4 regions of the Pseudomonas sp. JL23 genome follow, and region 4 is predicted to be linked to each of the others. Evidence: predicted binding sites of a transcription regulator. Region 4 holds the regulator's gene; each other region holds the start of a gene.
What was found. Region 4 encodes FliA, which starts transcription of late flagellar genes. Its sites were predicted from a motif close to CTAAAGTTTNNNNNNNNNNNGCCGNTAA; they were not measured.
Positions count from the first base shown of each region.

Region 1: the regulator FliA is predicted to act here: its motif matches at 994-1,021, upstream of AC1Z24_RS06590 (flagellar protein MotY).
Region 2: the regulator FliA is predicted to act here: its motif matches at 1,864-1,891, upstream of motA (flagellar motor stator protein MotA).
Region 3: the regulator FliA is predicted to act here: its motif matches at 1,292-1,319, upstream of AC1Z24_RS13000 (methyl-accepting chemotaxis protein).

Region 1 is NZ_CM167795.1:1,413,562-1,416,681, forward strand. It holds gene pyrC (dihydroorotase) at 1-927, opposite strand, end outside; gene AC1Z24_RS06590 (flagellar protein MotY) at 1,076-1,990, shown strand; gene AC1Z24_RS06595 (argininosuccinate synthase) at 2,111-3,120, shown strand, end outside.
Region 2 is NZ_CM167795.1:6,216,553-6,219,672, forward strand. It holds gene motB (flagellar motor protein MotB) at 1-941, opposite strand, end outside; gene motA (flagellar motor stator protein MotA) at 945-1,796, opposite strand; gene AC1Z24_RS28625 (HDOD domain-containing protein) at 2,007-3,120, shown strand, end outside.
Region 3 is NZ_CM167795.1:2,774,256-2,777,375, forward strand. It holds gene AC1Z24_RS12995 (MFS transporter) at 25-1,254, shown strand; gene AC1Z24_RS13000 (methyl-accepting chemotaxis protein) at 1,568-3,120, shown strand, end outside.
Region 4 is NZ_CM167795.1:1,997,966-2,001,085, reverse strand. It holds gene AC1Z24_RS09380 (protein phosphatase CheZ) at 1-763, opposite strand, end outside; gene AC1Z24_RS09375 (chemotaxis response regulator CheY) at 783-1,157, opposite strand; gene fliA (RNA polymerase sigma factor FliA) at 1,414-2,157, opposite strand; gene fleN (flagellar synthesis regulator FleN) at 2,154-2,987, opposite strand; gene flhF (flagellar biosynthesis GTPase FlhF) at 3,103-3,120, opposite strand, start outside.

The sequences.
Region 1 (3,120 bases), 580 kb from region 4:
GCTGTCCGTGTTCGGTGCTACACCATAGAAGGCCGGGCCGTTGAGGCTGGCAAAACCTTCCAGTTTGTCCAGCGCATTGCGCTGTTCAAACGCTTCGGCATACATCTCGATGGCGGCATAGGCGGTATAGCAGCCCGCGCAACCACAGGCGGCTTCCTTGGCGTGCTGGGCGTGGGGTGCCGAGTCAGTGCCGAGGAAGAACTTGCTGCTGCCGCTGGTCGCGGCATCGAGCAGGGCGCTTTGATGCGTGTTGCGTTTCAGGATCGGCAAGCAATAGAAATGTGGCCGAATTCCGCCCACCAGCATGTGGTTGCGGTTATACAGCAGGTGATGCGCGGTGATGGTTGCGCCGACGTTGGCCGAAGCCTCGTTGACGAACTGCACGGCATCGCCGGTGGTGATGTGTTCGAACACGACCTTCAGGGTCGGGAAACGCTCGACGACACGGCGCATATGCTCGTCGATGAACATTTTTTCCCGGTCAAAGACGTCGATGTCACTGCGGGTCACTTCACCGTGTACCAACAGAGGCATGCCAACTTCGGCCATGGTCTCGAGCACGGCAAAGATCTTGTCGATGCTGGTGACGCCCGAATCCGAGTTGGTGGTGGCGCCCGCCGGGTACAGCTTGGCGGCGTGGACGAAACCGGTGGCCTTGGCCGCACGGATATCCTCGGGCTGGGTCAGGTCGGTCAGGTAAAGCACCATCAGCGGCTCGAAGCGGCTGCCTGCCGGACGTGCGGCCAGGATGCGCTGGCGATAGGCGTCGGCTTCCTGGGCGTTACGTACGGGGGGCACCAGGTTCGGCATGATGATTGCGCGGCCAAAAGTGCGCGCAACGTCAGCAACGGTGTGCGGCAAGACAGCTCCATCTCGGAGGTGAATGTGCCAGTCGTCGGGACGCAAAAGGGTCAGGAGGTCGGACATTGGGGATTCCAGGCGGGTCAAACTGGCTGGGAATGCTACCGGAAAAGACTGTATCAGGCACTCGCTATCAAGTTTTGCAGGAACGTACCGATAGCTGCACATAGAAGTAAATTTTTGTTACGCGACACTTTTTGAAATGGAGCCTCCCGTGCGCCAGCGATATTTAGCCTTGCTCAGCATGTTCGCCAGCCTTCCGGCCATGGCGCTTACCTTCCAGACACGTCTGGAAAGCATCGAGTGGAAGGTCGAAGGCGACAAGTTCGAGTGTCGCTTGAGCCAACCCATCACCGGTTTCGGTGCGGGCGAGTTCGTGCGCCGTGCGGGGGAGCAGGCGACCTTTCGTCTGAATGCGCCGGGCAACATGCTCGGTCGGGGGTCTGCGACCCTGATCGCGGCGGCCTCGCCCTGGCAGCCGGGTCGTGGCGATATCAACCTGGGTTCGGTGCGGGTGGTTAACGGCGATGTGCCGTTCAACAGCTCCCAGGGCCAGGCCGGGCAACTGATCAGCGGCTTGATGGACGGGCGCAGCCCGGTCATCCGTCACTATTCCAGCCAAGGCAGTGGCCTGATGGAAGTGCGCCTGCTGCCGGTCAAGTTCAGCCAGGCCTATACCGATTACCAGTTGTGTGTGGCCAAGCTGTTGCCGATGAACTTCGAACAGGTCAAGCAGACGGAAGTCGGCTTTCCCGGCGGTGGTATCGAGTTGGATGCCAATGCCAAGCGTCGGCTGGATACCATCGTAGCCTTTATGAAGGCCGATTCGACGGTCAATCACGTCGATCTCGATGGCCACTCCGATAACAGCGGCAATCGTCTGACCAACCGTGACCTGTCTCGTCGGCGCGCGCTGGCGGTGATGGAATACCTCAAGGCTCAGGGCATTCCCGAGGAGCAGATCAACGTCCGCTTCCACGGCGAGGCCTATCCGTTGGCGCCGAATACTAACAACACCAACCGTGCGCGCAACCGTCGGGTGAATGTGCACCTGGATCGGGCCCCTGCCGACCAAAAGGCTGCGCCTGTGCCCGTGGCCAGTTCGACCAGCGCAGCCAAGATCTCTTGACGGGGTCGCACAAGCGAAAGATTCTGTCGCTTGGTCGTCACAAGCTGTCGCGCCTCTATAACTTCAACCGTTTCGACGGTAGAATCACCGGTTTTCCGTACAACCCGGTGGAGTGATGGCATGGCGGACGTAAACAAGGTAGTTCTGGCGTATTCCGGTGGCCTGGATACTTCGGTAATCCTCAAGTGGCTGCAGGATACCTATAACTGCGAAGTGGTGACCTTTACCGCTGACCTGGGTCAGGGCGAAGAAGTCGAGCCGGCACGCGCCAAGGCTCAGGCCATGGGCGTAAAAGAAATCTACATCGACGACCTGCGCGAAGAATTCGTGCGTGATTTCGTGTTCCCGATGTTCCGCGCCAACACTGTCTATGAAGGCGAGTACCTGCTGGGTACCTCCATCGCCCGTCCGTTGATCGCCAAACGCCTGATCGAAATCGCCAACGAAACCGGCGCTGACGCCATTTCCCACGGCGCTACCGGCAAAGGTAACGACCAGGTTCGTTTCGAACTGGGCGCCTACGCCCTCAAGCCAGGCGTGAAAGTGATCGCCCCTTGGCGCGAGTGGGACCTGCTGTCGCGCGAGAAGCTGATGGACTACGCCGAGAAGCACGCGATCCCGATCGAGCGTCACGGCAAGAAAAAATCCCCGTATTCCATGGACGCCAACCTGCTGCACATCTCCTACGAAGGTGGCGTGCTGGAAGACACCTGGACCGAGCACGAAGAAGACATGTGGCGTTGGACCGTTTCCCCGGAAAACGCGCCTGACGCACCGCAGTATCTGGAACTGACCTACCGCAACGGCGACATCGTTGCTCTGGACGGCGTTGAGATGACTCCAGCGACTGTGCTGGCGACCCTTAATCGTATCGGCGGCGAGCACGGCATTGGCCGTCTGGACATCGTCGAGAACCGTTATGTCGGCATGAAGTCCCGCGGCTGCTACGAGACGCCTGGCGGCACCATCATGCTGCGCGCCCACCGTGCCATCGAATCGATCACCCTGGACCGCGAAGTCGCTCACCTCAAGGATGAGTTGATGCCCAAGTACGCCAGCCTGATCTACACCGGCTACTGGTGGAGCCCTGAGCGTCTGATGCTGCAACAGATGATCGATGCGTCCCAGGC
Region 2 (3,120 bases), 2.7 Mb from region 4:
GGTTGCGCCCCGGCCTGTGGGTCCGGCGGCGCCGGTGCCGCACTTGCACCCGGCGCAGAACCGGCCGGCTTGGCCTCCGGAGAAGTTTCCCCGCCAAGGCTGCCTTCGATGCGCTGCTGGGCCTTCTTGGTCAGCACAATGATATCGATACGACGGTTGACCGGGTTCAGCGGATGCTCGCGATCGAACAACGCCGACGAGGCGAAACCGACGACCCGTGCAACCTGAGGCTCAGGATAGCCACCCGCCACCAGCGCCCGACGCGCCGCGTTGGCCCGGTTGGCCGACAACTCCCAGTTGCCATAATCGCCATTGCCCACATAAGGCTTGGCATCGGTATGGCCGCTGACGCTGATCTTGTTCGGCACCGCTTTGATGGTGTCAGCCATGGCCAGCAGGATGTCTTCGAAATACGGCTTCAGGCGCGCGCTGCCCAGGTCGAACATCGGCCGGTTATCGGCGTCGGTAATCTGGATACGTAAGCCATCAGTGGTGATATCGAAGAGAATCTGGTCCTTGAACTTCTGCAGTTGCGGGTTCTCGTTGACCTTGTTCTGCAATTCCTGCAGCAGCAATTTCAGACGTTCCTGCTCCAGCGCCTCGGCCTTGGCTTCAGCCGTATCGGACTCGATCGGAACGTTGTCCGGGGTCGGCGTGGATTTGATCTCGGGGTTCAGGGTCTGGTCAGGCGACATCTCCGGCGAACCGCCCAGGTCGATGACGTAGGGCGAGCCGCTGTCGGAGAAACCGACCGGGTCCTTGAAATAACCGGCAATGGCGATCAACTGCTCGGGTGTGGCCGAGGACATCAGCCACAACACCAGGAAGAACGCCATCATCGCCGTTGCAAAGTCGGCGAAGGCGATTTTCCATGCACCGCCGTGGTGCCCGCCCCCGAAGCGCTTGACGCGCTTGATGATTATCGGCTGATTATTTTCCATAAATCAGCGACCGCGAACCGCTTGCTCCAGCTCGCTGAAGCTGGGCCGATGCGCGGGATAAAGAACCTTGCGACCGAACTCCACAGCCAGCGAAGGCGGCATGCCGGAAGCCGAAGCCACCAGGGAAGCCTTGATCGCCTCATAGACGTTCACTTCTTCCTTGGCATCGTGGGCCAGGCAGTTGGCCAGCGGACCGAAGAAGCCGTACGCCGCGAGAATACCGAAGAATGTACCCACCAGTGCCGCACCTACGTGCATACCGATGGCCGCCTTGTCGCCCGACCCCAGGGACGCCATGGTCACCACGATACCCAGTACCGCCGCAACGATACCGAAGCCGGGCATACCGTCGGCAATACCGGTGATGGCATGGGAAGGATGCTCAAGCTCCTCCTTCATGCTCAGCAATTCCATGTCGAACAGGCCTTCCAGCTCGTGGGGGGCCATGTTGCCCGAGGACATGATGCGCAGGTAATCGCACATGTACGCCGTCATGCGCTCGTCTTTCAACACGCCAGGGTATTTGGCAAAAATCGGGCTGGCCGCAGCATCTTCGATGTCCGCTTCGATGGCCATCATACCTTCGCGTCGGCTCTTGTTGAGGATCTCGTAGACCAGGCCGAGCACTTCAAGATAAAACGCGTGAGTGAAGCGGTTGCTGAACATTTTCAGCGACTTCTTGATCACGAGCTTGGTCATGTGGCCGGGGTTGGCCTGGAGAAATGCGCCGAACGCCGCACCGCCGATGATCAGGACTTCAAAGGGCTGGACCAATGCTGCGATTGCGCCGTGGGACAGGACGTAGCCGCCGAGCACACTCGCGAAAACCACAATAATGCCGATTATTTTAGCCATAGGTAGAGGGTACTTACTGAGTCGGGTTCAGGGACATATGCGGAAGTTCGTGAAACTCTTCTTCTACTTATCGGCCTAACTGGGCCAGACTATAGCCAGTTAAGGCGAAAAGCCAGTTCGGTCCTCGGCCCAAAGCTCAGGCAACGCAGCCTGGGCCAGTAAATCCAACCGTCAGATTGCTCAAAAAAACTCGTCAAACAGGCCTCCTGCATGCCGTCAGAAACCTCGCATTCGACAGACGTTCCGAACAACCTCACTGCCTGGGTCAAGCACCTGGATAGCCTTGCGCTACCCGTGCCTGCGGCCAATCACAAGAAGGTACAGGGTGCGCTGAATGACAGTCGGCGGTCACTGCGCGACATTGCTGACATGATGCAGGACAGCCCCGCGCTGGTGCTGAGCGTCATGCGCGAAGCCAACCACCACACCACCGGCACGACCGAGCCGGCTGAAAGCCTTGAGATCGCCATCAACCGCCTGGGCCTGGCCCGCACCGAAGTGCTGCTCAATCGCCTGCCGTCGGTGGAGATCGCCGAAATCCCGGCGGCCTTCCTGCAACTGCAACTGATCAGCCAGCACGCCACGCAACAGGCCAATGGCCTGTTCGCCAGCCGCCTGGCGCGCTTGTGGCAAGATATTCACCTGGGCGCCCTGCTGTTCCTGGCACCGCTCTGGCCCATGGCTCTTGCGCATCCGAAGCTGCTGGAAGACTGGGAACTGCGGGTTATCCACAAGGGTGAACCGGCGCGCAAGGTGGAGAAAGAACTGTTCGGCGTCGCCCTGCTCGACCTGTGCCTGACCCTGGCCGAAACCTGGCGCCTGCCGCTGTGGGTGACCCAGGGCTATCGACTACTGATCAGCGAGCGTCGGGAACTGGTCAAGGCGCTGCGCATTGCTCGGGAAAACGACGATCCCTTGCAGCAACAACAGTTGATGGACGCCGATCCCAACCTGCGCCGCTGGTTCAACCAGCCGGCCAACACCGTCCTGCTCGGCAACGGCCTGGCTCTGTCGGCACAACAGGCATGGAACAGCCCCCACTGCATGCGCTGGGAACTGCTCACCTGCCTGTATCTGCAACAGCCCCTGGACGAGACCCAGCAACAAGTCCACCAGAACGCCGCCAGCAGCGCTCGCCAACAAACCGCTCCCGGCCTGTGGCATCCGGCCGAAGCGCTGATCTGGCCGTGGGACACCCGCCGCGTTCACCGTGGCCTGCTGCCCGCGCCGCCGCCGTCCGCCGATGCGTTGCAGCACTGGCGCCAACTGTGCGCCGAGCTGCTGCTCGAGCCGAGCCGCTTCACTAACGCCATGCACCTGACCA
Region 3 (3,120 bases), 780 kb from region 4:
GGCTTGCATCCCTGGAGAGAATTCATGAGCGCAGCACCGGACTTGAACCCCGTCGAGCAGCATTGGCAACGCAACCTGGCGGTGTGTGCCCTGGGCTCATTTACCACAATCATCGCCATGACCTTGCTGCTGCCGTTTCTGCCGCTGTATGTCGAGCAACTGGGGGTCAGCGACCCGGCTGAAATTGCCCAGTGGTCCGGCGTCGCGTTTGGTGCCACCTTTCTTTCCGCAGCCTTCACCGCGCCTTTATGGGGGCGTCTGGGGGATCGTTACGGGCGCAAGCTGATGCTGATTCGCGCGAGCCTGGGCATGGCTGTGGCGATGTCGCTGATCGGCCTGGCCGAGAATGTCTGGCAACTGGTGCTGCTGCGTCTGCTGGCCGGGCTGCTGGGTGGTTATGCCTCCGGCGCGACCATCCTGGTTGCTACCCAGACGCCCAAGGCGCGATCTGGCTGGGCTTTGGGCATGCTCTCGTCGGGGATCATGGCAGGCAATCTCGCCGGACCCTTGATCGGTGGCTCGCTGCCGCCGCTGATTGGCATTCGCAATACCTTTTTTCTGGCCGGGGCGGCGATCTTCGTGACCTTCCTTGCCACGCTGTTCCTGATGAAGGAAGCGCCCCGGCCGCCCCGCAGCAAAGAGCACAAGGCTGCCGCCAGGGCCAGTGTCTGGGCCGGTATCAGTGACCGCAGGCCGGTGCTGATCATGCTGGTGGTGGCCAGTCTGCTGATGTTCGCGGTGATGTCCATCGAGCCGATCATTACCGTCTACCTGATCCAGCTCAAGGCCGAGCAGGTGACGGTGGCGGCGGGGCTGGTGATGTCGGCCACGGCGCTTGGCAGCATCATTTCAGCGTCACGCCTGGGCAAGCTGGCCGACCGGATTGGTCACTGGACAGTGGTTACCGGGTGCCTGGCCGTGGCCTCGCTGTTGTTGATCCCCCAAGCCTTCGTCACTCAGGAATGGCAACTGATGCTGCTGCGCTTTCTCATGGGCCTGGCCCTGGGCGGGCTGTTGCCGTGCATCGCCGCGATCATCCGTCATGCCGTGCCGGAAAACGTGGCCGGGCGCATGCTCGGTTATTCCACCTCCAGTCAATATGTCGGCCAGGTGCTGGGGCCTTTGGCCGGTGGCTTTCTGGGTGGGCATTTCGGCATGCGCGTGGTTTTTCTCGGCACCTGTGTGTTGCTGGCCGCCTGTGCAGTCGCGACCTGGATGTTCAAGCCGTATAGCGCACGGGTAACTGCTGAATAAGTAACAAGATTTGTCTTCATGAAATATCGGGCGGGCCTTCAAGATACGCCGCCCATGGCCGATGCAGCGAGAACATGTCCAGTTGTGACAGGCGCCGAGGTGCGCCTGGCTGGTAGTCGTTCATTATGCGTTTTCTGGAGATTCACCCATGGCTCGTCCCGCAGGCAGTGTGCTGGGCAATATCAGTGTGCGTGCAAAGCTGGCATTCGGTTTTGCTCTGGTTCTGTTGTTGACCCTGATGATCAGCCTGACCGGGTGGAGCAGCCTGAGTGCGCTGACCAGTCGCAGCGACAAGTTAGTCAGCATCGCCAAGATGGCGGAAATGTACCGTGACCTGCGGGTTGCGCGTTTGTCCTACACCCTCAATTACGACTCTGAGCATGCGGCGGCCGTGGTCAAGATCATGGATGCCCTGGATCCGCACCTGAGCAAGCTGCAGGACCAGTTGGCATTTCCTGAGGATCTTCAATTACTGAGCGACGCACAAAAGCGGCTCAATGATTACCGCAGCGTCTTCGGTAAATACCGTCAGGCGATTGATAGCCGTGAAGCTACCCGCGATGTCTTTGGTAAATATGCCGACGCCGGTGCTGCCGAACTTGAGCAGATGAACAGCGGCCTGGCCAAGCTGCCGACCGACCCGGATGCCATGCTGCAGCGGGAAGTCCAGGAAAAAACCGTGGTCGAGCAGGAGCGTCTGTTTCAGGGCGCGCGTTTCGCTCTGCGCGGTTTCACCTACAGCGGCAAGGTTTCCATGTACCCCGGTGCTTTGGCGGCCATCGACGCGGCACGGGCCAATATCAAGAAACTGGCCGACACCTTGCCGCCGTCGTTGGCCGATGGCGCTGCGCGTCTGGACCAGGCCCTGGTTGGCTATCGCGCGACTGCGGACCAGTTCCGTGCCGCCCAGGCGGACAGTGAGCAGGCGGCTAAAACCCTTGGCGACAGCATGACCGCAATGCTGTCGCTCAGCGACAAGTTGACGCAAAACCAGATTCAGTGGCGCGAAGCCGATACCCAAAAGGCTCGCTACATCCTGATTGGTGCGGCCATCGGGGCGCTATTGCTGGGCGTTATTGCGGCCATGCTGATCACCGGTCAGATCGTCACGCCGTTGAATGAAACCTTGTTGGTGGTCGAGCGTGTCGCGGCCGGTGACCTGACCGAGCACGCTCGCACCGAGCGCGGTGATGAGCTGGGCAAACTACAGGCCAGTGTGCATGGCATGACCACTAACCTGCGCGGCCTGATCGGCGGCATTCGCGACGGCGTCACGCAGATCTCCAGTGCCGCCGAGCAGTTGTCGGCCGTGACCGAGCAGACCAGTGTCGGGGTCAATACCCAGAAGATCGAAACCGATCAACTGGCCACGGCCATGAACGAGATGACCGCGACCGTACAGGAAGTGGCGCGCAACGCTGAACAGGCCTCGGAGGCCGCAGCCGGTGCCGACCGTGAAGCCCGTGCCGGTGACGACGTGGTCAACAAGGCCATTGCCCAGATTGATCGCCTGGCCACGGAAGTCGGCCATTCGACCCACGCCATGAGCGAACTCAAGCGCGAAAGCGACAAGATCGGCAGCATGCTCGATGTGATCAAGTCGGTGGCCGAACAGACCAACCTGCTGGCCCTTAACGCCGCCATCGAAGCTGCCCGTGCCGGTGAAGCCGGGCGTGGTTTTGCCGTGGTGGCTGACGAAGTGCGCAGCCTGGCTCAGCGCACACAGAAGTCCACCGAGGAAATCGAGGGGCTGATCTCCGGGCTGCAATCGGGTACCCAGCAAGTCTCCACCACTCTGGAAAACAGCCGCGCCCTGAGCGACAGCAGCGTTGAACTGGCTCGTCAGGCCGGGCAATCCCTGGAAAG
Region 4 (3,120 bases):
CGTCTACATCGTCCTGTCCCGATACAACGTCTTCACGCTTATCGGCATGAATCTGCGGACCTTCACCCTGGGACAGATGTTTTTCTGGATCATTTTCTGCGCGGATCGCTTCTTCGTCGTGTTGTATGCCCGCGAAACGATCGACCTGACTGGCCATCAGCACCAGTTTGAGCAAGTTGCTTTCAACTTCCGTGACCAACTGCGTGACCCGTTTGATCACCTGACCGGTGAGGTCCTGGTAATCCTGGGCCAGCAGAATGTCATTGAGATGAGCGGCGACCAGTGTTGTTTCCTTCTCGCTGCGCGACAGAAAACCGTCCACTTTGCGTGCCAACTCGCGAAACTCTTCGGCACCGACTTCCCGGCGCATGAAGCGTCCCCAGTCCTTGCTCAATTCCTTGGCATCGCTGCTGAGGCCATGCATCAGCGGTGTGCTTTGCTCCACCAGATCCATGGTGCGATTGGCCGCGCCTTCCGTCAGCCGAACAACATATGACAGGCGTTCGGTGGCATCAGTGATCTGAGACACTTCCTCGGCTTGCGGCATGTGCGGGTCAATCTGAAAATTGACAATCGCACTGTGCAGCTCACGGGTCAGTTTGCCGACTTCCTGATACAGGCCGCGGTCTCGGGTCTGGTTAAGCTCATGGATAAGTTGCACGGCGTCGCCGAACCGGCCTTTTTCAAGGCTGCTCACCAACTCCTTAGCATGTTTCTTCAGGGTCGACTCGAAGTCGCCCATTGACGAATCTTTGTGCTCCATAGCGCCCTCGCGGCCTACATCAGCTATTTACGCGCTCAAAGATTTTTTCGATCTTTTCTTTCAGCACCTGAGCAGTAAACGGCTTGACCACATAACCGTTCACACCGGCCTGTGCGGCCTCGATAATCTGTTCCCGCTTGGCTTCGGCAGTGACCATCAACACCGGCAAGTGACGCAGGCGTTCATCGGCACGCACCTGGCGCAGCAGATCGATACCGGACATGCCAGGCATGTTCCAGTCGGTCACGAGAAAGTCAAAGGCGCCACTTTGCAGCATCGGCAGGGCTGTTACCCCATCGTCTGCTTCAGACGTGTTGGTGAACCCCAGATCACGCAACAGGTTTTTAATGATCCGCCGCATCGTTGAAAAGTCATCAACGATGAGGATTTTCATGTTCTTGTCCAATTCGACCTCCAAGCAGTCTTTAACGCATTCAGTACCTGAACGCGCTGTTAAATCTAATACCGGCACAGCTCACCGGCTGCACTAAACGACGACGGGCTTGGCAAATAACAGGTGTCGAGCCCAAGGGCAACTACATTTGAAGGTCCCCCGCGACCCACTCCTGTCTTTCTATCTTCTTACCACGCAACGCTTTGCACAGCCGACCCACAGATTCGACGACACCCAAGGCCTCGCCAGAGATCTGTCAGCGCGCTCGCCACTCCCCCAAACGCCCTCGCAAACGAGCTGCGCACTGACTGTGTAACTGGCTGACACGCGATTCGCTGACCCCCAGAACCTCACCGATTTCCTTGAGGTTCAGCTCCTCGTCATAGTACAGCGCCAACACCAGCCGCTCACGCTCCGGCAAGTTGGCAATTGCGTCTGCCAACGCGGCCTGGAAACGCTCGTCTTCCAGATCGCGCGACGGTTCAAGTGATCCACTTGCGCCGTCCTCGTGCAGCCCCTCATGTTCACCGCCGTCCTGTAACAGGTCGTCGAAACTGAACAGGCGACTGCCCAAGGTATCATTCAAAATCCCGTAATAATCATCGAGACTCAATTGGAGTTCGGCAGCAACCTCGTGATCTTTAGCGTCACGACCGGTTTTCGCTTCAATTGAGCGAATTGCGTCACTGACCATGCGTGTATTTCGGTGTACCGAGCGCGGTGCCCAGTCCCCTTTGCGCACTTCGTCGAGCATGGCACCACGGATGCGAATGCCCGCATACGTCTCGAAACTGGCACCCTTGGTGGAGTCGTACTTGGTCGACACTTCCAGCAGGCCGATCATGCCGGCCTGGATCAGGTCCTCGACCTGAACGCTGGCAGGCAGACGGGCCAGCAAGTGATAGGCAATACGCTTGACCAGAGGGGCATAGCGCTCGATCAGCTCATACTGCGAATCCTTGGATGCCTTGCTGTACATACGATAGCCACTCGCTGTCATTGAACCGGTCCCGCGCTGGTCTGATGGACAAGGCGTTCGACGAAGAACTCCAGGTGCCCACGAGGGTTGGCGGGCAACGGCCAGGTATCGACCTTCTGGGCAATGGCCTTGAACGCCAGTGCACATTTGGAGCGCGGGAAAGCCTCATAAACGGCGCGCTGCTTCTGCACAGCCTTGCGCACACATTCATCGTAGGGCACGGCACCGACATATTGCAGGGCTACGTCAAGAAAACGGTCAGTCACCTTGGTCAGCTTGGCAAACAGGTTGCGCCCTTCCTGTGGGCTCTGAGCCATGTTGGCCAGGACCCGGAAACGATTCATGCCGTAGTCGCGATTGAGTAGCTTGATCAGGGCGTAGGCATCGGTGATGGACGTGGGCTCGTCACACACCACCAGCAGTACTTCCTGAGCTGCGCGCACGAAGCTGACCACCGATTCGCCGATCCCGGCGGCGGTGTCGATCACCAGCACGTCCAGGTTGTCGCCGATATCGCTGAACGCCTGGATCAGGCCGGCATGTTGCGCTGGCGACAGGTGAACCATGCTCTGAGTGCCGGAGGCGGCCGGCACGATGCGAATGCCGCCCGGACCCTGCAAGAGCACGTCGCGCAGCTCACAACGGCCTTCGATGACATCGGCAAGCGTACGTTTGGGCGTCAGGCCCAGCAGTACATCGACGTTCGCCAGGCCAAGGTCGGCATCCAGCAACATGACGCGCCGGCCGAGCTCAGCCAAGGCCAGTGAAAGGTTCACTGACACGTTAGTCTTACCGACGCCACCCTTGCCGCCGGTCACCGCGATCACCTGTACGGGATGCATGCTGCCCATGTTATCTCTTTACCTTGTCTTGCTTAGACCGAAGCCACATTGCGGGCTGCACGTTCAACGAAGAACAGTGCCTGGCAGACCATCGATGCAGATACATTCCTGTGTATTGCCTCACTCAGCCCACTCTCTTGCT